2 regions of the Shinella sp. GW835-FHT14H05 genome follow, and region 2 is predicted to be linked to the other one. Evidence: riboswitches for the same ligand, from Rfam matches in the RefSeq annotation. Region 2 holds a riboswitch; the other holds the start of a gene.
The links. Region 2 has a riboswitch for cobalamin ahead of metE (5-methyltetrahydropteroyltriglutamate--homocysteine S-methyltransferase). Riboswitches for the same ligand answer to the same signal wherever they lie in the genome.
Positions count from the first base shown of each region.

Region 1: another riboswitch for cobalamin. It lies ahead of AC1Q6Z_RS17590 (hypothetical protein); the one in region 2 lies ahead of metE (5-methyltetrahydropteroyltriglutamate--homocysteine S-methyltransferase).

Region 1 is NZ_JBXAFY010000005.1:170,031-180,772, forward strand. Features, by position in the region: gene AC1Q6Z_RS17560 (precorrin-2 C(20)-methyltransferase) at 1-592, shown strand, start outside; gene AC1Q6Z_RS17565 (precorrin-3B C(17)-methyltransferase) at 589-1,353, shown strand; gene AC1Q6Z_RS17570 (cobalt-precorrin-6A reductase) at 1,317-2,087, opposite strand; gene cbiE (precorrin-6y C5,15-methyltransferase (decarboxylating) subunit CbiE) at 2,071-3,333, shown strand; gene cobM (precorrin-4 C(11)-methyltransferase) at 3,337-4,098, shown strand; gene metH (methionine synthase) at 4,099-7,890, opposite strand; gene AC1Q6Z_RS17590 (hypothetical protein) at 7,978-8,193, opposite strand; cobalamin riboswitch at 8,275-8,491, opposite strand; gene AC1Q6Z_RS17595 (glycoside hydrolase family 94 protein) at 8,899-10,742, shown strand, end outside.
Region 2 is NZ_JBXAFY010000010.1:108,553-119,294, forward strand. Features, by position in the region: gene AC1Q6Z_RS25250 (GGDEF domain-containing protein) at 1-594, shown strand, start outside; gene msrQ (protein-methionine-sulfoxide reductase heme-binding subunit MsrQ) at 608-1,264, opposite strand; gene msrP (protein-methionine-sulfoxide reductase catalytic subunit MsrP) at 1,264-2,205, opposite strand; gene AC1Q6Z_RS25265 (DegQ family serine endoprotease) at 2,410-3,813, shown strand; gene AC1Q6Z_RS25270 (replication-associated recombination protein A) at 3,810-5,117, shown strand; gene AC1Q6Z_RS25275 (DUF1883 domain-containing protein) at 5,114-5,431, opposite strand; gene AC1Q6Z_RS25280 (alpha/beta fold hydrolase) at 5,701-6,648, shown strand; gene AC1Q6Z_RS25285 (hypothetical protein) at 6,756-6,932, opposite strand; gene AC1Q6Z_RS25290 (alpha/beta hydrolase family protein) at 7,032-7,670, opposite strand; gene AC1Q6Z_RS25295 (hypothetical protein) at 7,678-7,848, opposite strand; gene AC1Q6Z_RS25300 (endonuclease/exonuclease/phosphatase family protein) at 7,910-8,902, opposite strand; cobalamin riboswitch at 9,089-9,303, shown strand; gene metE (5-methyltetrahydropteroyltriglutamate--homocysteine S-methyltransferase) at 9,404-10,742, shown strand, end outside.

The sequences.
Region 1 (10,742 bases), on a different contig from region 2:
GGCGATCGTCGAGGGCCTGTTGAAGCCCGGCATGGTGGAGCTGCCGCTCTACTATCCGGTGACGACGGAAATCCACAAGGACCACGACGACTACAAGAGCCAGATCACGGCCTTCTACGATGCCTCCGCGGCAGCGGTCGCCGAACATCTCGCAGCCGGGCGAACGGTGGCGATTCTTTCCGAAGGCGACCCGATGTTCTACGGCTCCTACATGCACCTGCATGTGCGGCTGGCCGACAGATTCCCGACGGAGGTCATCCCCGGCATCACGGCGATGTCCGGCTGCTGGTCGCTGTCGGGCCTGCCGATCGTGCAGGGCGACGACGTGCTCTCCGTGCTGCCGGGCACGATGGGCGAGGAGGAGCTTTCGCGCCGGCTCGTCGATACCGAGGCTGCCGTCATCATGAAGGTCGGCCGCAACCTGCCGAAAATCCGCCGCGCGCTGTCCAATGCCGGCCGGCTCGGCGAGGCGGTCTATGTCGAGCGCGGCACCACGCCGGTCGGCAAATCCATGCGGCTTTCGGAAAAGCTCGATGACGTGGCGCCCTATTTCTCGCTGGTGCTCGTGCCGGGCTGGAGCGGGCGCGAATGAGCGGAAAACTCTTCGTCATCGGCACCGGCCCGGGCAATCCGGACCAGATGACGCCGGAAGCCCTGCGCGCCGTCGAGGCTTCGACGGAATTCTTCGGCTATTTCCCCTATATCGACCGGCTGAATCTGAGGCCGGACCAGATCAAGGTGGCTTCCGACAATCGCGAGGAGCTGAATCGGGCGCAGGCAGCACTTGAGCGGGCGGCGGCGGGGGTGAATGTCTGCGTCGTTTCGGGCGGCGATCCCGGCGTTTTTGCCATGGCGGCGGCGGTCTGCGAGGCGATTGATGCCGGGCCGGTGGACTGGAAGTCGGTCGATCTCGTCGTCGTGCCGGGTGTCACCGCCATGCTGGCGGTGGCAGCCCGCATCGGCGCGCCGCTCGGCCATGATTTTTGCGCGATCTCGCTATCGGACAACCTGAAACCCTGGGAGATCATCGAGAGGCGGTTGCGGATGGTGTCGGAAGCCGGGCTCGTCATCGCGCTCTACAATCCGATCAGCAAGGCGCGGCCCTGGCAGCTCGGCCGTGCCTTTGAAATCCTGCGCGAGGTTCTGCCCGCCGAGACCCCGGTGATCTTCGGCCGTGCCGCCGGGCGACTGGATGAGCGCATACTGGTCATGCCGATCGGCGAGGCGGAGGCGGAGCGCGCCGACATGGCGACCTGCGTGGTCATCGGCTCACCGGAAACGCGGGTCATTGCGCGCCCTGGCCTGGCGGATCTCGTCTATACGCCGCGGTTCCTGAAGGATGCCAGCAGATGATCGGCAAGCCGCAGCGCGTCCTCGACCGTCTCGGCGCGGTGGTCTTTGCCGTCTTCGGCTCGATCGACGAGCACGACGGGCAGGCCGAGAATGCGCGCGGCGACGATCTTGCCATGGGTGGCGTCGCCGCCGGAATTCTTGCTGACGATCACGTCGATGCGGTGTTCGCGCAGAAGGGCGACCTCCGCCTCCACGGCGAAGGGGCCGCGGGCGAGCAGATATTCGACATGCGGCGCGTCCAGCGGCGGATCGACCGGATCGACGCTACGCACGAGATAGTGGTGCTGCGGCGCGGTATCGAAGGTTTTGGCCTCCTGCCGGCCGATCGCCAGCAGCACGCGGTGGGGTTCGTCGCCCAAGGCCGCCACGGCCGCATCGGTCGAGGGGACGCGCGTCCAGCGGTCGCCTTCGGTCTCGTCCCAGCCGAGGCGTTCCAGCCGCAGCAGCGGCACGCCGGTCGTGTGGCTCGCCGCGTGGGCATTGGCGGAAATCTGCCGGGCGAAGGGATGCGTGGCGTCGATCAGGAGATCGATGGCTTCGTTATCGAGATAGGCGGAAAGGCCCTCCACGCCGCCGAAACCGCCGGTGCGCACGGGCACGGGTTGCGGGGCAGGATCGAGCGTGCGGCCGGCGAGCGACAGCGTGACGGCAAGGTCGGGCCTTTCGGCAAGCCGGCTTGCAAGATCGCGGGCCTCGGTCGTGCCGCCCAAAATGAGGATGCGTTGCTTGTCCACGCCTGATCAATCCCTTTCGGCCGCCCCGTGGCTTTCCATCGTCGGGATCGGCGAGGATGGTCTAGCGGGTCTCGGTGACGAGGCCAAGACTGCGATCGGTGCGGCCGAGATCGTTTTCGGCGGCGCGCGGCATCTGGAGCTTGCCGATGCGGCGATCCGCGGGGCGCGGCAGGTGTGGTTGAGCCCGTTCGAGCGCTCCGTCGAGGCGGTGCTCGCGGCGCGGGGCCGACCCATCGTCGTGCTCGCGTCCGGTGATCCGTTCTTTTATGGCGTTGGCGTCACGTTGTCCCGGCGCATTGCGCGGGCGGAGATGTGCGTCTTTCCCGCGCCCTCGGCTTTCAGCCTTGCGGCGTCGCGCTTGGGCTGGGCGTTGCAGGATACGGTCTGCGTCTCGCTGCACGGGCGGCCGGTCGATCTTATCCGCCCGCACCTGCATCCCGGTAGCCGGATTCTGGCGCTGACCTCCGACAGCGACGGGCCGGCGGCACTGGCGGTCCTGCTGGCGGAAAGCGGCTTTGGCGGCTCGGCGATGACCGTTCTCGAAGCGCTCGGCGGCGCGCGGGAGCGGGTGAGCAGCCATCGGGCGGACCGGTTTTCCCTCGTGGATGCGGACATGCTGAATGTCTGTGCGGTGGAGGTCGCGGCCGGGGCTGACGCGCGGGTGCTGGCCTTTACGCCGGGGCTCCACGACGGGCTTTTCGAGCATGACGGCCAGATCACCAAGCATGAGGTGCGGGCGCTGACGCTTTCCGCCCTTGCGCCGAAGCGCGGCGAACTGCTGTGGGATGTCGGTGCCGGGTCGGGCTCGATCGGCATCGAGTGGATGCTGGCCGATCCGTCGCTGCGCGCCATTGCGATCGAGGGCCATGCCGAGCGTGCCGCCCGCATCCGGCGGAATGCGCAGAATTTTGGTGTGCCGGGCCTGTCGGTGGTCGAGGGTGTGGCGCCGGGCGCGCTTGCCGGGCTGGCGGCGCCGGATGCCATCTTCATCGGCGGCGGCGGTAGCGAGGCGGGGGTGATGGAGGCGGCGCTTAGCGGCCTGAAACCCGGCGGCCGGTTTGTCGCCAATGCGGTGACGACGGAGATGGAGGCGGTGCTTCTTGCGCATCATGCGCGGCTCGGCGGCTCGTTGATCCGTGTCGATATCGCGCGGGCATTGCCCGTTGGAAACATGACGGGCTGGCGGCCGGCCATGCCGGTCATGCAATGGCGCTGGGTGAAGCCGGCTAAACATATTGAGGATTGAGCCATGACTGTCCATTTCATCGGCGCCGGACCGGGTGCCGCCGATCTCATCACCGTGCGCGGGCGTGACCTCATCGGCAAATGCCCGGTCTGCCTCTATGCCGGCTCCATCGTCTCGCCGGAGCTTTTGCAATATTGCCCGCCCGGTGCGCGCATCGTCGATACGGCGCCGCTCTCGCTCGACGAGATCGAGGCGGAATTTTTGCGTGCGGCGGAAGCGGAGGAGGATGTGGCACGGCTGCATTCCGGCGACTTGTCCGTCTGGAGCGCCGTTGCCGAGCAGATCCGCCGGCTGGAAAAACATGGGCTGACCTACACGATGACGCCGGGCGTGCCCTCCTTTGCCGCGGCCGCTGCGGCACTTGGCCGGGAGCTTACCATTCCCGCGGTCGCGCAGAGCCTGGTGCTCACCCGAGTGTCGGGCCGCGCTTCCCCCATGCCGAACCGCGAGACGCTGGAAAATTTCGGCGCGACGGGGGCGACGCTTGCCATTCATCTGGCGATCCACGCGCTGGACAAGGTCGTCGAGGACCTGACGCCGCTCTATGGCGCCGATTGCCCGGTGGCGATCGTCGTCAAGGCCTCGTGGCCCGATGAGCGCGTGGTGCGCGGCACGCTGTCCGACATCGCGGCAAAGGTCGCCGAGGAGCCGATCGAGCGCACGGCGCTGATCTTCGTCGGCCGGACGCTGGCCGCGGAGGATTTTCGCGAGAGCTCGCTCTACGATCCCGCCTACCAGCGCCGTTTCCGTGGCCGCGGCGAGTGATTATTCGGCGGCGGCCATCGACGGCGCGGGCACGTAGTTGAGCACCGGGCCGAGCCAGCGCTCGACCTCCATCACGGACATGCCCTTGCGGCGCGCATAGTCCTCCACCTGGTCGCGCTCCACCTTGGCGACGCCGAAATAGTAGCTCTCGGGCGAGGCGATGTAGAGGCCGGAGACGGAGGAGCCGGGCCACATGGCGAAGCTTTCCGTCAGCGTCACGCCGATTTTCTTCTCTGCATCGAGCAGGTGGAAGAGCGCCGTCTTCTCCGTGTGGTCGGGCTGGGCGGGGTAGCCGGGAGCGGGGCGGATGCCGGCATAGGGTTCGCCGATCAGGTCCGTCGGGGCGAAGGTTTCGTCCGGCGCGTAGCCCCAGAGTTCCTTGCGCACGACCTCGTGCATGCGCTCGGCGAAGGCTTCGGCGAAACGGTCGGCGAGCGCCTTGACGAGGATCGAGTTGTAGTCGTCGTTCGCGCGCTCGAAACGTTCCGCGATGGCGATCTCGCCGATGCCGGCGGTCACGACGAAGCCGCCGAGATAATCCTGCTTGCCGCTGTCCACCGGGGCGACGAAGTCTGAAAGGGCGACGTTCGGACGGCCGTCGCGCTTGGAGAGCTGCTGGCGCAGCGTGAAGAAGGTGGCGAGCTCCCTGTTGCGCGCCTCGTCGGTGAAGAGGCGGATGTCGTCGCCCACGCTGTTTGCCGGCCAGAAGCCGATGACGGCTTTTGGCGTGAACCATTTTTCGGCGATGATCTTTTGGAGCATGGCCTGGGCGTCGGCAAAGAGCTGGCGGGCGGCAGGACCCTGCTTCTCGTCGTCGAGGATTTTCGGATAGACGCCCTTCAGCTCCCAGGTCTGGAAGAAGGGGGTCCAGTCGATATAGCGGGCGAGGTCGGCGAGGTCCCAATCCTGCCAGACACGCGTGCCGAGGAAGGATGGCGTCTTCGGCTGGTACGCGGACCAGTCGGCCTTGAAGGCGTTGTCGCGGGCCTTGGCGATCGGCAGGCGCTGCTTTTCCGCTTCGCTGCGGGCATGGGCGTCGGCGACCTTGCGGTATTCCGCCTTCAGCGTCTCGACGTAGCCGGGCTTCATGTCGGCCGACAGCAGGCTGCCGACCACGCCGACGGCGCGGCTGGCATCGGTGACATAGACGGTCTGGCCGCGGTCGTAGCGCGGGTGGATCTTGACGGCCGTGTGCACGCGGCTGGTCGTGGCGCCGCCGATGAGGAGCGGGATGTCGAAGCCTTCGCGCTCCATTTCGGTCGCGACATGCACCATTTCGTCGAGCGAAGGGGTGATGAGGCCGGACAGGCCGATGATATCGACTTTTTCGGCCTTCGCCGTTTCGAGGATCTTCGTTGCCGGCACCATGACGCCGAGGTCGATGATCTCGTAATTGTTGCAGGCGAGCACGACGCCGACGATGTTCTTGCCGATATCGTGCACGTCGCCTTTCACGGTCGCCATCAGGATCTTGCCCGCACTCTGGCGTTCACCGCTGCCGCCGTTGGCGAGCTTCTCGGCTTCCATGTAGGGCAGCAGCACCGCGACGGCCTGCTTCATCACGCGGGCGGACTTCACCACCTGCGGCAGAAACATCTTGCCCGCGCCAAAAAGGTCGCCGACGACGTTCATGCCGGCCATCAGCGGACCTTCGATGACGTGAAGCGGGCGTTCTGCGTTCTGGCGGGCCTCTTCCGTGTCGGCCTCGACGAATTCGGTGATGCCGTTGACGAGCGCGTGCTCCAGCCGCTTTTCGACGCCCCAGTCGCGCCAGGCGAGGTCACGCTCCTTGGCTTCCTTGCCGGCAGCACCCTTGAAGCGCTCGGCGATTTCCAGCAGGCGTTCGGTGGCGGTGCCGCCGCTTTTGGGCTGACGGTTCAGCACCACGTCCTCGCAGGCCTCGCGCAGGTCCGGTTCGATCGTGTCGTAGACGGCGAGCTGGCCGGCGTTGACGATGCCCATGTCCATGCCCGCCTGGATGGCATGGTAGAGGAAGACGGCGTGCATGGCTTCGCGCACCGGCTCGTTGCCGCGGAAGGAGAAGGAGAGGTTGGAGACGCCGCCGGAAATGTGGACATGCGGCAGGGTGGAGGTGATTTCGCCGGTCGCCTCGATGAAGTCGACGCCGTAATTGTCGTGTTCCTCGATGCCGGTCGCCACCGCAAAAATGTTCGGGTCGAAGACGATGTCTTCCGGCGCGAGGCCGGCGACTTCGGTGAGCAGCTTGTAGGCGCGGGTGCAGATATCCACCTTGCGCGCCTTGGTGTCGGCCTGGCCGGTCTCGTCGAAGGCCATGACGACGACGGCGGCGCCATAGGCGCGCACGAGCTTGGCATGGTGCAGGAAAGCCTCTTCGCCTTCCTTCAGCGAGATCGAGTTGACCAGCGGCTTGCCCTGCACGCATTTCAGGCCGGCCTCGATCACCTCCCATTTCGACGAGTCGATCATCAGGGGAACGCGGGCGATATCCGGTTCGGCGGCGATGAGGTTGACATATTCCGTCATGGCCCGGGCGGAATCGATCAGGCCCTCGTCCATGTTGATGTCGATGATCTGCGCGCCGTTCGCCACCTGGTCGCGCGCGACGTCGAGGGCGGCCGCATAGTCGCCGGCGGTGATCAGCTTGCGGAATTTCGCCGAGCCCGTGACGTTGGTGCGCTCGCCCACGTTCACGAAGGGAATGGCGTCGGTCAGCGTGAAGGGTTCGAGGCCGGAGAGGCGCATGTGGCGCGGGATGTCGGGGATTTCGCGCGGGCTGTGGCGCGCGGCGGCGGCTGCGATGGCGCGGATATGATCCGGTGTCGAGCCGCAGCAGCCGCCGACGATATTGACGAGCCCATCGCGCATAAACCCTTCGATCTGGGCGGCCATCTCGTCCGGCGTCTCGTCATACTGGCCGAAGGCGTTGGGCAGGCCGGCATTGGGATACGCGCAGACGAAGGTTTGCGCGACGGAGGAGATTTCGGCGAGGTGGGCGCGCATGGCATTGGCGCCGAGCGCGCAGTTGAGGCCGATGGAGAAGGGGTCGGCGTGGCGCACCGAGTTCCAGAAAGCCTCCGGCGTCTGGCCGGAGAGCGTGCGGCCGGAAAGGTCGGTGATCGTGCCGGAGATCATCACCGGCAGGTGGATGTCCTTTTCCTCGAAGACTTCGCGGGTGGCGAAGATCGCGGCCTTGGCGTTCAGCGTGTCAAAGATCGTCTCGATCAGGATGATATCGGCGCTGCCGTCGATGAGGCCGCGGACCTGCTCGGCATAGGCGGTGCGCAGGTCGTCGAAGGTGACGGCGCGGTAGCCGGGATTGTTGACGTCCGGCGAAATGGAGGCGGTGCGGTTCGTCGGGCCGAGGGCGCCGGCGACGAAGCGGCGGCGGCCGTCCTTTTCCTGCGCGCGCAGACCGGCGCGCCGCGCAAGGCGCGCGCCGTCGCGGTTCAGTTCATAGACCATGTCCTCCATGCCGTAATCGGCCTGGGCGATGGTGGTGGAGGAGAAGGTGTTGGTTTCGAGGATGTCGGCGCCGGCAAGCGCGTAGCGGTAGTGGATGTCCTCGATCGCGCCGGGCTGGGTCAGCGTCAGGAGGTCGTTGTTGCCCTGCTGGTGGCAGGCGCAGTCGCCGAAGCGGTCGCCTCGGAAATCGTCTTCCACCAGCTTCAGGGTCTGGATTTCCGTGCCCATGGCGCCGTCGAGCACCAGGATGCGCTCGCGGGCGGCGGCCTGCAGGGCGGCGAGAACCTCGCTGCCGTCGCGGCGTGGCAGTTCTGGGCCGAACAGGGTGTCCAGGTGCGAATTGGCCATGGCAAAGCCCTCCGGTGTCATCATCATACTACACCGGAGATCACATAAAGATATCTTTATGTCAATATGTCTTTATGCGTTAAGCCGTCAGTGCACCGCACCTCCCGCGCCGGCAAGCGAAGCGAACAGCGCCCTCAGGCGCACGATATCGGGATCGATGCCTTCGTAGCGCGCGAGCTTGCGCACTTCCTTCAGGGCTTCGACGGCAAGATCGGCGCCGCGCGGCTGCCAGAGCAGCCAGGAGATGAAGATGGATTCCGGCTTTCCGGTGCCGGAGAGGCCGTGGTCGGTATTGGCAAGCATTGTTTCCCCAATCGGTGAATTGGGGGATGACCGGACGCACGCATGCGGGAGCAGGCGCACCCTTGGGACACCCCGCCCATGGACGTTACAGCTGTCAGGGCAGGTCTCCTGGCTTGCGGGTCGTCGCCCCTGTCTCGCCTTCCCGGTGTAAAAACCAGTGGCATCCTTCGACAGAAACTCGCCGTTCACAGTTGCGGGGGCAGCGCCGGTCTTGGTGCTCGATCTGGAGCATCGCACCGGCTTCCCTCTTAGCCTCCGAGCCGTTTCGACTCGGAAGACCCTGACGGCGCCAAGCTGGCGTGGCGGCGCCGCCAAGTCAATGGCGGGATCGGCGTTGGCAAGAGCTGCGGAACTTTTCCCCATGTCATGCATTTGGCATCCGCCTGTCCTATGCGCTCGTGCGGCCCCATCCGGGTCTTGCGATTCACCAAAACCACAAATGAGGGTCGATGCTGCGCCATCCGGTCATGTTGACATGTTGCAAGTCTCTGTCCTTGCGGCTAAAAAATGCCGTTTTCATGCACCACGCGGCCAGGATGCCAAGCAGCGTGTCGCCTGAGCCATGTCCATTCCATTCGCGCCATCCGGGCGCCGTATGGTCTCATGGCTGATCGCGGCACCGAGATGAAGCCTGCCCGCAACAAACCGTTCGGCGCAAAGGCCGTTGCCGGATGGTTCCATATGGCCGGATCCAGAATCAGAAACATGCCCCTTCACAATACGCCGCAAGCCCCTTCGCGCGACGCCGACGCCAAGCAGATCGATTATAACGATTCGATCCGCGCCACCTATCTGTCGCTGGAGGAGCTCGCCGATTGCGGTGAAGCGCTGGCGCGCGACAAGACCGCGGCGCTGCCCGGCTTCCAGCCCTTCGAATTCCGTGCCCGGCACAAGGAAAACGAGAAGGAAATCTTTCGCGTCTACCAGGCGACGGCCAAGGATGTCGAAGCGGGCGCACAGATCACGCCGGCCGCCGAATGGCTGCTCGACAACTATTATGTCGTCGAAGAGGCGATCCAGGAGGTCCGGCGCGACTTCCCGCGGCGGTTCTATCGCCAGCTCCCGACCATTCAGATCGAGGGGCAGGTGGTGCCGCGTACGTTGGCGCTCGCTTGGCTCTATGTCGCGCATACCCATAGCGGCGTCTCGCATGAGGGGCTGACGTCCTTCGTGCAGGGCTTCCAGAAGCTTGACGCGCTGAAGATCGGCGAACTCTGGGCGCTGCCCTCCTTCATTCGCTTCGTGCTGCTCGAAAACCTGCGGCGCATATCGAGCCGCGTCGAGCGCTCGCGAAAAATGCGGTTCAAGGCGAACGAAGTGGCCGACGAACTGATCCGCCTCAACGATCCGGAAAAGTGCATCGCGCATCTCCAGTCGATGGAGAGCTTCGTCGAGGACAATACCTTCGTCATCCAGCTTCTTTATCGCCTGCGCGACGGCCTCCAGGCCTCCGGCGCGGTGATCCAGTGGCTAGAGCGCAAGATCGAAAGCCGCGGCACGGATCTCGAAGAACTGATCGTCGCGGAGAACAACCGGCTTTCCTCCGGCAATGTGACGATGAGCTCGCTGATCAAGAGCCTGCGCTCGGTGGACGACACGGAATGGCCGGTCTGGTTCGAAAGTGTGAGCCGTCTCGACGAGGCGCTGCGGCAGGGTTCGGACTATAGCGACCTCGATTTCGGCTCGCGCAACAAATACCGCAACACGATCGAGCGTTTCGCCCGCCGCTCCGGCAAGACCGAGCTGGAAGTGACCGAGATCGCGCTGGCCATGACGGCGGAAGATGCCGCGGCCCATGCGGACGATCCGGAATATCAGGCCAATGTCGCCTCCTTCCTCGTCGGCAAGAAGCGCAAGCTGCTCGAAAAGCGCATCGACTACAGCCCCTCGATCGTCCAGCGCGTCGTGCGCTTCGGGCGCCGGCTCGACTGGTTCGCCATTGCCGGGCCGAACATCATCCTGACGCTGCTCGCGATGATCGCGGTCTATTATTTCCTCGATCAGCTCGACATTCCGGACGGCGCCTGGCTGATCATGCTGATCCTCTTCGCGCTGCCGGCCTCCGAAGGGGCGACGGGCCTGTTCAACACGCTCGTCACCTTCTTCGTCACGCCGTCGCGCCTCGTCGGCTATGAATTCAAGGACGGTATTCCCGAGGATGCGCGCACGCTCGTCGTGGTGCCCTGTCTGATTTCCAAGCGCGACCATGTCGACGAGCTGGTGCGCAATCTCGAAGTCCACTATCTCGCCAATCCGCGCGGCGAGATCTATTTCTCGCTGCTCAGCGACTGGGCCGACAGCTCGTCCGAGGAGACTCCCGCCGATCTCGACGTGCTCGACTATGCCAAGCGCGAGATCGCCACCCTTTCGGCGCGCTACGCCTATGACGGCCGCACGCGCTTCTACCTGCTGCACCGCCGCCGCCTGTATAATCCGTCCGAAGGCTGCTGGATGGGCTGGGAGCGCAAGCGCGGTAAGCTGCACGAGCTGAACCTGCTTCTGCGCGGTGACGGCGACACGACCTTCCTGCCGGGCGCCAACATCGTGCC
Region 2 (10,742 bases):
GCGCTGCTGATGGCCCTGACGGCGCTTGCATCGGTGGCGCTGCGCATTGTCGAGGGGCACCGGAAGGCGGCGGAGGAAGATCCGCTGACCGGCCTTCTCAACCGCCGTGGCTTCGAGCAGTTTATCGGCCAGAATGCGCGCGCCGCAAAGGGCGAGGCCGCCATCATCGTTGCCGACATCGACTGGTTCAAGTCGATCAACGACCGGTTCGGGCATGCCGCAGGCGACGAAGCCATTCGGGAGGTTGCCGCCCTGCTGCGCACGCTCTCCTGGCCGGGCGTTGCCGTGGCGCGCTTCGGAGGAGAAGAGTTCATCGCCCATCTGCCGAACTGCCGCCTGCAGGACGCCCACACGCTTGCCAACACCGTCCGCATTGCGCTGTCTGAGCGTGACCTGAGCGGCATCGGCATCGACCGCTCGATCACCGCCAGCTTCGGCGTGGCAGTAACCGCGGCGGGCGACCACAGCATCCATGATGCGATCAGCCGCGCCGACAGGCTGCTTTATCTCGCAAAAAGCAATGGCCGCAACCGGGTCGTCAGCAGCGTTGTGGAGGGATCGCCGCAGGCAGGGCCGAAGCTCTTCATCGTATAATGAATGGCCTCGGCTAGGCCGAGCGTTCCTGCCCGCGAACGGTGGTCGCCTGCGGCCTTGCCCGTTTCTTCCCGCGTAATATGGGCCGTATCAATCGATAAGCGAGAAGCAGGAGGACGAGGACGATATAGAGCCATTGCTCCGGCCCCACGACCTTCACCGCCATGGCGAAGTGCAGCGCGCCGCAGGCCGCAATCACGTAGACGAGCCTATGCAGCCTGACCCAGCGTGGCCCGAGTTTTCGGATGGACCAATTGTTCGAGGTCAGCGCCAGCGGAATCAGCATCACGAAGGCTGCCATGCCGATGGTGATGAACGGCCGTTTGGCGATGTCGGTGATGATGGCTGCGAAATTCAGGTACTGGTCGAGCACCATATAGGTCAGGAAGTGCATCAGCACGTACCAGAAGGCGAGCAGCCCGAGCGCCCGCCTATAGCGCACCCAGTTGATACCGAAGAGATCGCGGATCGGCGAGATGGCGAGCGTTGCGACGAGGAAACGCAGCGCCCAGAGGCCGAGCAGGTGCTCGAATTCCTTGACCGGATTGCCGGGCAGGCGGCCCGTCGCGCCGAGATAGAAGCCATAGGCCGCTGGCAAGAAGCCTACGGCATATAGCAGCCAGATCGACGCCGCATGATATTTACGGGGCAGGGCGGGCAGGCTCGCCATCAGAAATTCGCCCGAAGGTCCATGCCGGAATAGAGGCCCGCGACCTCCTCGGCATAGCCGTTGAAGGGCAGCGTCGGGCGGCGGTTCGCGCCGAAGAAGCCGCCTTCGCCGATGCGGTTCTCGCTCGCCTGGCTCCAGCGCGGGTGGTCCACCTCCGGATTGACGTTGGCGTAGAAGCCGTATTCGTTCGAGGCGGAGAGGTTCCAGGTGGAGGGTGGCTGCTTGTCGGTGAGGGTGATCCGGACGATCGACTTGATGCCCTTGAAGCCATATTTCCAAGGCACGACGAGGCGGATCGGCGCGCCGTTCTGGTTCGGCAGCGTCTTGCCGTAGACGCCGACGGCGAGGATCGCCAACGGATGGCGGGCCTCGTCGAGCCGCAGACCCTCGACATAGGGCCAGGGTAGCGGCTGGAAGAAGCCGGACTGGCCCGGCATTTCCTCCGGCCGCACGACGGTTTCGAAGGCGACGTATTTCGCGTCGCCCAGCGGTTCGACCTTGTCGAGGAGCGCCGCAAGCGGAAAACCGATCCACGGGATCACCATCGACCAGGCTTCCACGCAGCGCATGCGGTAGACGCGCTCTTCGAGCGGCAGGGCCAGCAGCTCTTCCAGCCCGAATTCCTTCGGCTTGCCGACGAGCCCGTCAACCTTCACCGTCCACGGCGTCGGCTTGAAGTCCGTCGCATTGGCCACCGGGTCGCCCTTGCCCGTGCCGAATTCGTAGAAATTGTTGTAGCTGGTCACGTCCTTTTCGGGCGTCAGCGTCTCGTCGACCATATACTGGCTTTTGGACGCCGTCAGCGGCGCTGCGAAAGCGGCCGAGCCCGCAGCCGCCAGTGCACCACCCGCCGCTGCGGCGAGAAAGGAGCGGCGGCTGAGGAAACAGTGTTCCGGCGTGATCTGCGAGGCGGGGACGCGGGGCGGGCGGTAGAAGGACATGGTGGGGGCTCGATCTGTTGGTTGCTTTCCCTGGTTCCTACGTAAACAAGGCTCGTGTTGTTTCAACGGCCGCAAAAGATTTCCGGTGACCACTTTTTCGTGCGTTGCGCGTGACGCTCATCATTCGGTCCGGCGCGGCGCAGTTTGCCTTTTTTCCCGCGAAATCCTATCTGATCGTGGCGCAGACACGAAGGAGACTCGTCCATGCCGAAAGTCCGCATCCTGCTTGCCGCCCCGCTCGTCGTTGCGCTCGCGTTGGTCGCGCCCGCAACCGCCGAAGAGCGCACCGTGCCGCAGTCGCGCACGGAGATGCAACTCTCCTTCGCGCCGCTCGTCAAGCAGGTCGAGAACGCCGTGGTGAATGTCTATGCCGAACGCGTCGTCGAGCGCCGCTCGATCTTCGAAGGCGATCCCTTCTTCGAGGAGTTCTTCGGCCAGCGCATGCCGAACCGCAGCGAAAAGCAGTCGTCACTCGGCTCGGGCGTCATCGTCGGTTCCAAGGGCATCGTGGTGACGAACAACCATGTGATCGAGGGGGCCAGCGACATCAAGATCGCGCTGGCGGATGGCCGAGAATATGAAAGCACGGTGGTGCTGAAGGACGAGCGCGTCGACCTTGCAGTGCTGAAGATCAAGGCGGATGCCGATTTCACGGCGCTGCCGCTCGGCGACAGCGACGCGGTGCAGGTCGGCGACCTGGTGCTCGCCATCGGCAACCCGTTCGGCGTCGGCCAGACGGTGACGAGCGGCATCGTCTCGGCGCTCGCGCGCAACCAGGTCCGTTCCGGCGATTTCGGCTTCTTCATCCAGACGGATGCCTCGATCAATCCCGGCAATTCCGGCGGCGGCCTGATCAACATGAACGGCGAGCTGATCGGCATCAACACCGCGATCTTCTCGCGCGGCGGCGGCTCGAACGGCGTCGGCTTCGCCATCCCGGCCAATCTGGTGAAGACCTTCGTCGCCAGCGCCGAAAACGGCAGTGCCAGCTTCGACCGCCCGTTCATCGGCGCGACCTTCGAGGCGGTCACGTCTGAAGTCGCCGAGGCGCTCGGCCTGGAGCGGGCACGCGGCGCTCTGATCTCGCAGGTGCAGGCCGGCAGCCCGGCGGAAAAGGCCGGCATGAAGGCGGGCGAGGTCGTCACCGCCGTCAACGGCGTCTCCGTCGAACATCCCGATGCGCTCGGCTATCGCCTCACCACCGTCGGCATTGGCGGCACGGCGCGCATCACGGTCGTCAACAACGGCAAGGAAGAGGAGCTGACTCTCTCGCTCGACCGCGCGCCGGAAACGACGCCGCGCGACGAACGTCTGATCGAAGGCCGCAATCCTTTCTCGGGCGCCGTGGTCGCCAATCTTTCGCCGCGCGTCGCTGAGGAGCTGCGCATGCCGACCAACCGGGTGACGACCGGCGTCGTCGTGACGGAGATCAACCGCGGCTCGCCGGCCGCGCGCATCGGCCTGCAGCCGCGCGACATCATCATCGAGCTGAACGGCACGCAGGTCGCCTCGACCGAGAATCTCGCCTCCCTCGTCAACGAGGACCCGTCCATCTGGCGCGTCGAGATCGAGCGTGACGGCCAGCGCATCCGCCAGTTCTTCCGATGAGCGACCTCTTCGCCCCGCGTGAACCGGAGGACATGGCGGCGAAGCGGCCTCTTGCCGATCGCCTGCGCCCCCGCACGCTCGGCGAAGTCTCCGGCCAGGAACACCTGACCGGCCCGGACGGCGTGCTCTCGCGCATGATCGAGGCGGGCTCGCTCGGCTCGATGATCTTCTGGGGGCCGCCCGGCACCGGCAAGACGACGGTGGCGCGGCTTCTTTCCGGCGAAACCGGGCTCGCCTTCGAGCAGACGTCGGCGATCTTCTCCGGCGTCGCCGAGCTCAAGAAGCTGTTCGATGCCGCCCGCGCGCGCCGCATGGGCGGGCGCCAGACGCTGCTCTTCGTCGACGAGATCCACCGCTTCAACCGCGCCCAGCAGGACAGTTTCCTGCCGGTCATGGAGGACGGCACGATCGTGCTCGTCGGCGCCACCACGGAAAACCCGTCCTTCGAGCTCAACGCCGCTCTTCTCTCCCGCGCCCGGGTGCTGACCTTCAAGCCGCATGACGAGACCAGCCTGGAGGAGCTTCTGAAGCGCGCCGAGGCGAGCGAGGGCAAGCCGCTGCCGCTCGACGAGGAGGCGCGCATGTCGCTGCTGCGCATGGCGGATGGCGACGGGCGGGCGGTGCTGACGCTGGCGGAGGAAGTCTGGCGCGCGGCGCGCGCCGACGAGACCTTCGGGCAGGACGATCTCTTCCGCATCGTGCAGCGCCGCGCACCGGTCTATGACAAGTCGCAGGACGGCCACTACAATCTCATCTCCGCCCTGCACAAGGCGGTGCGCGGCTCGGATCCGGATGCCTCGCTCTACTACCTGACGCGCATGCTGGATGCCGGCGAGGACCCGCTGTTCCTCTGCCGCCGCATGGTGCGCATGGCCGTCGAGGATATCGGCCTTGCCGATCCGCAGGCGCTCGTCGTCTGCAATGCGGCGAAGGACGCCTATGATTTTCTCGGCTCGCCGGAAGGGGAGCTGGCGCTGGCGCAGGCCTGCATCTACATCGCGACGGCGCCGAAATCCAACGCCGTCTACACCGCCTACAAATCGGCGATGCGCGCGGCGAAGGAAAACGGCTCGCTGCTGCCGCCCAAACACATCCTCAACGCGCCGACCAAGCTGATGAAGGGCGAGGGCTACGGCGACGGCTATCGCTACGACCACGACGAGCCGGACGCCTTTTCCGGCCAGGACTATTTTCCGGAAAAGATGGGCCGCCGGACCTTCTACGACCCGCCGGAGCGCGGCTTCGAACGGGAGTTGCGCAAGCGGCTGGAATGGTGGGCGAAGCTGCGCAAGGAACGAAGCTAGGAAGCTGCGTTGAAACGCTGCGGCGGCTTCTGCGGCGCCAGCGGCACGATCTTGATCGACGATTCCGCCTTGCCCGTATGCCCCTCCATGTCGACCACCACATGCCAGTGGCCACTTTCCGGTATCTTCAGCCGGATCGGCGATTGTTTGGCGACGCCGCCGAGGAATTTGTGCTGGCGGGCATTCTTGAACAGGTCGAAATTGGCGTGGCTCATCAGGCGCACATTGGCGACCGCCGAGAGCGTGATCTCGATCGTCGTGCCGCCGCGCTGCATGTCGAGATCGTAATGCGTGTAGGAAAAGCTGTGTGCCATGGCCTGCCCGGATGTATCTGGTTTTGCGCTAATGTTCGCATGCGCCGGTTAATGTTCCCTTCCGTGCCAATGGTGGCCGACATTCTTCGATAGCATATTGTTTTCAAATGGTTGCGAGCCAAACCGGAATCAATCCGGCAGCCGCTTGAATCCGTTTCTCAAGCCCTTTGCAAAAAAAATCACGCCGCCCTGTCGGCGCGGGCATGGGGCCGTCGTCCTTGAGGCATGAAACCGGCGGGCCTGCCGGTCAGAACCCCGAGGAGAGAGACATGCCCAAAATGACCATCATCACCCTGGTGACCGCCGCCCTTGCCGCCTTCGTGCCGGCGGCCGCCGTCCTGGCTGAAGAGATCAAGGAAAACCCGTTGCAGGGCGAGGCCGGCGTGCCGGACAAGGCGGGCCATCTCGAGGTGAACGGCATCAACTATTACTATGAGATCCGCGGCGAGGGCGAACCGCTGTTGCTGCTGCATGGCGGCCTCGGCCAGATCGAGATGTTCGGCGCCAACCTGAAAACTTTGCAGGACAAGCGCCAGGTGATCGGCGTCGATCTCCAGGGCCACGGCCGCACGCCGCTCGGCAACCGGCCGATCGATATCCCGGCAATCGGCGCGGACATGGCCGAGCTGGTGGAAAAGCTCGGTTACGACAAGGTCGACGTCCTTGGTTATTCCTTTGGCGGCGGCGTCGCGTTGCAGATGGCGGCGCAGGCACCCGATAAGGTGCGCCGCCTCGTCATCGCCTCCGCACCCTTCGCGCGGAACGGCTTCTTCCCGGAAATGCTGCCGCAGCAGGCGGCGGTTTCCGGCGCCATGGCCGAGATGATGAAGGAAACGCCGATGTACAAATCCTACGCCGCCGTCGCGCCGGATGTCTCGGAATTCCCGAAACTGCTCGACGCCATGGGTGCGGCGATGCGCGGCGACTATGACGCCTCCGATGCGGTGGCGAAACTTTCCATGCCGGTCATGCTGATCTTCGGCGATAGCGACATGATCCGCCCGGAGCACATCGTCGAATTTTACCAGAAGCTCGGCGGCGGGCTGCGGGATGCCGGCTGGATGCGGGAGAATATGGCCAAGAACCGCCTCGCCATTCTGCCGGGCCTGACCCACTACGAGACCTTCGCGGCCCCGGCGCTCGTCAGCACTGCCTTGCCGTTCCTCAATGGCGAGACCAACACCCAGAGCTGGGCCGGCCAGGTCGGTAATAACTAAAAAAGAGAGAAGCCCGGATGCGAGGATCGCATCCGGGCTTCATCACGTCCGTGAGGCCGTCTGCCGGCGGCAGCCGCACTCCAATCGACCCCAGATCGGGGCAGCGCTCAGTGGCAGACGCGGACGCGTTTGATGATCAGGTTGCCGTAGTAGTCGTAGCTCTTGATCTTCTTGATGACGCAATAGGGCTGGTAGTCGTAGCTGTAATAGCCGGCCTGCGAGGGGGCGGCGAAGGAAGCGACGGCGGTAAGAGCGACAGCGGCGGCGAGAATGAAGTTGCGCATGATGGGGTCCCTTCTGGTTCGGTTGGGATGGTTCGTTCCATCCAGTGACTGAACAATCGCATGGGACCGTGTTGTGCGCTGTTCCGCATGGAACAGGGGTTAGCCAAGTGGCTCCGTCCAGGCCTTCACCGTCTTCGCCATGGTGGCGAGGTGGTCGGCGGCGGAAAAGCCGGAGATGCTCTTGCGCGGCTTGAGATCATGGTCGCCGTCTTCCAGCCAGAGCACGCGGATGCTGTCCAGCAGGCCGTAACCCGGCACCTCCTCCTTGGTGCCGAAGGGATCACGGGTGCCCTGGCAGATGAGGGCCGGTGTCTTGAGGCCCATCAGATGGGCGGTGCGCAGCTGCGCGGGTTTTTCCGGCGGATGGAACGGATAGCCGAGGCAGAGAAGGCCGGCGATGCGGCTCTCGGCAAACAGATCGTCAGCCACCATACTGGCGACGCGTCCGCCCATCGACTTGCCGCCGATGACGAGCGGCCCCTTCGCCGCGAGCGCCGCGACGACGTCGAGAAATTCCGGGTTCAGCGTTTCGGCCTTCGGCGGCGGCCGGCGGCTGCCCTCGGTGCGCCGGGCGGCCATATAGGAGAACTCGAAGCGTGCGACGCGCAGGCCTTCCGCCGCAAGCGCCGTGGCCGCGGCGGTCATCGCCGGCGAATCCATCGGCGCGCCGCTGCCATGCGCGAGAAGCAGGGTGGTGGAGGCGTCTTCCGGGCCGGTGAACAGGAAGCGGGCGCTCATCGCTGCCTCACTTCGCGTGATCCTTCACGTCGCCGGGCGCGATCGGGTCGCTCGCCGGAAAGGTCTCTTCGAGCGCCTCTTCCAGATAATCATCCTGCTCGGTCTTGGCGTCCTTGTCCTTCTGCCGGGCGCGCTCGGCTTCCAGCGAGGTCTTCGGGCTGTCCTTCTCGGTCGGCATCGTCATCTCCCGTGTTGCTTTCTTCCAAGATAGGGCATTTTCCCGTCGAGACGAGAGGCTTTCAGGTCTCGGGCAGGGTGAGTTCGGCGATGACGGGCAGGTGGTTCGAGCCGAAAGACGGGCCGACGCGGCGCGCGCGCACGGAAATATCCGGCGAGACGGCGACATGGTCGATCGAGGCGCCGATATAGGCAAGCGCATCGAGTTTCAGGCTGAAGCGCGTCACCGGCTGCAACCATCCGCCCGCCGTGGAGGCAAGGCCGGCCTGCTTCAAGAAATTGCGGAAGAAGGGCGACCAGGTCGGTGTGTTCCAGTCGCCGGCGACGATGACCGGCGCCTTTTCGAGATCGCCCTTCACGGCGTCGGCGGCGGCCGAAAGATAGTCGTTGCGGTCGCGCCACTGCCAGAGCCGGCGCGGCGTCTCCGGGTGGAAGGCATAGAGGAAGATCGGCTTGCCGCCCATGTCGAGTTCCAGCCGGAGCGGCTGCTTGTAGGCGCGCTCCTCGGTGAAGGCACGCTTCAGTTCCGTCTCCGCCCGGATCGGTAGCGTCGAAAAAACCTTCAGGCTGTCGCGGATGCGGGTGTCGACGCTGCTTTCATAGGCGAACAGGCCTGAGGCGGAAAGCGCCTGCTCCCAGCGTGCCGTCGTTTCCTCCAGCACGACGATATCGGGTTTTTCCCGGCGCAGCAGATCGATGAAGACGGCGGGGTCCTCGCGGTTGCGCACATAGAGATTGGCGGTCAGCACCTTCAGGCCGCTCGTCGCGGCAGAGGCGCGCGCAGTCGGCACGTCGGCCGCCGGTATGAGGGCAATGGCGAGCCCGGCAAGCGCAATCACGATCGCCTTCAGGCGCCGCGTCACGACGGCCGCGACGACCAGCAGCGCGCCGGCGGCGACGATATAGGGCCAGGCGAAGGTGAGCAGATCGACCAGCCAGAACCGGTCCCCGGCAAGCACGACGATGCTGACGGCGAAGAGATAGGCGATGACGCCCGGCAGGACGAGGACACGGTAGGCAAGGGCGATCGGTCCCCGGCGCGGCACTATCGGCATCGACTGTTCCTTCTGCATCACGGGATTCGCGGGAGGTCGATTCCCGTAACGGGAGGTTTGCATGTACCCCGCACATCCCGACGCTGCAATGACATCATGGGCGAGGACTGCACGCTGCGTTAAGTCGGGCGATAAATAAAGACATAAAGATTTCTTTATGTAGCTTGACATTGCCGGCGATATCGCGCCAAGTCGCCGCGTCGTGGTTCCCTGGGGTGGTCCGTCCGTCCCAGGGCTAAGAGGGAATCCGGTGCGTCGATCCGTCGGCAAAGCCGGGGCTGCCCCCGCAACTGTGAGCGGCGAGTTGCTGTCCAACAATGTCACTGAGGCGAAAGCCTTGGGAAGACGGACAGCGGCGACGACCCGCGAGCCAGGAGACCTGCCAAGGCAACAGAACGTCCACGGGCGGGGTGTCCCGGTGGTTGCTGCATCTCGCCGGCAACGGCAGAGCCTGCACGCGTCCGCTTAACCCATGCCCCCACAAACCAATGGGGTATGACAATGTCCAAACAATCTCTCCCGGTCGCCTCCCTCGGCTTCCCGCGCATCGGCCGCCATCGTGAACTGAAGTTCGCGCTCGAAGGCTTCTGGTCCGGCAAGCTTGCGGAGACCGACCTTCTCGAAACGGCGAAAAAGCTGCGCGCCGAAAACTGGGCGCTTCAGCGCGACCAGGGCATCACGCGGATTCCCTCCAACGATTTCTCCTTCTACGACCATGTGCTGGATACGGCGGTGATGGTCGGCGCCATTCCCGCCGCCTACGGCTGGGACGGCGGCGACGTGCCGCTTTCGCTGTATTTCGCCATGGCGCGCGGCAGCCAGGGTGATGGTCCTGCCGATTGCGGCCATGCCCATCACGGCCACGGCGTTCCCGCGCTGGAAATGACCAAATGGTTCGATACGAACTACCACTACATGGTGCCGGAGGTCTCCGAGGATCAGGTCTTCCGCCTCACCACGCAGAAGCCGGTCGCCCACTTCCTGGAGGCCAAGGCGCTCGGCATCCATACGCGCCCGGTCGTGCTTGGCCCGGTGACCTTCCTGAAGCTCGCGAAGGCGCGGCCGTCCACCTTCAAGCCGCTCGACCTACTGGCGAAGCTGCTGCCGGTCTACGAGGAGCTGTTCCGCCGTCTGGGCGAGGCGGGCGCGGACTGGGTTCAGGTCGATGAGCCGATCCTCGCGCTCGACCTTACCGAGGGCGAGCGCCATGCCTTCAAACTCGCCTATGAAGGCTTCGCCAGGGCGGCGCCCGGCCTGAAGCTGATGCTGACGACCTATTTTGGCGCGCTGGCGGACAATCTTTCCGCAGTCGCCGCCCTGCCGGTCGCCGGCCTTCATGTGGATCTGGCGCGTGCGCCGGAACAGCTCGACGCGGTCGTGCAGGCCGTGCGTGCGGACCAGGTTCTCTCGCTCGGCGTGATCGACGGGCGCAACATCTGGCGGGCGGACCTCGCGTCCATCCTCCACCGGCTGGCCCCGGTCGTGTCCGCCCGCGGCGCCGGTGCGGTCGAAATCGCCGCCTCGTGCTCACTGCTGCATGTGCCGATCGACCTCGATCTCGAAACGGCGCTCGACGCCGACCTCAAGACCTGGCTTGCCTTCGCGACGCAGAAGCTTGGCGAGCTTGCGACGCTCGGCAAGGGCCTGGCACAGGGCAGGGATGCCGTCCGGCAAGCCCTGGATGACGCCTCGCAGGCCATCGCCGCCCGCGCCGCTTCGCCGAAGGTGACCGACCCGCTGGTGCAGGGCCGCATTGCCGGCATCGACGTGGGCATGAAGACGCGCGCGAGCGCCTTCGAAACGCGCCGCCGGATCCAGTCGGCGGCGATCAGGTTGCCGC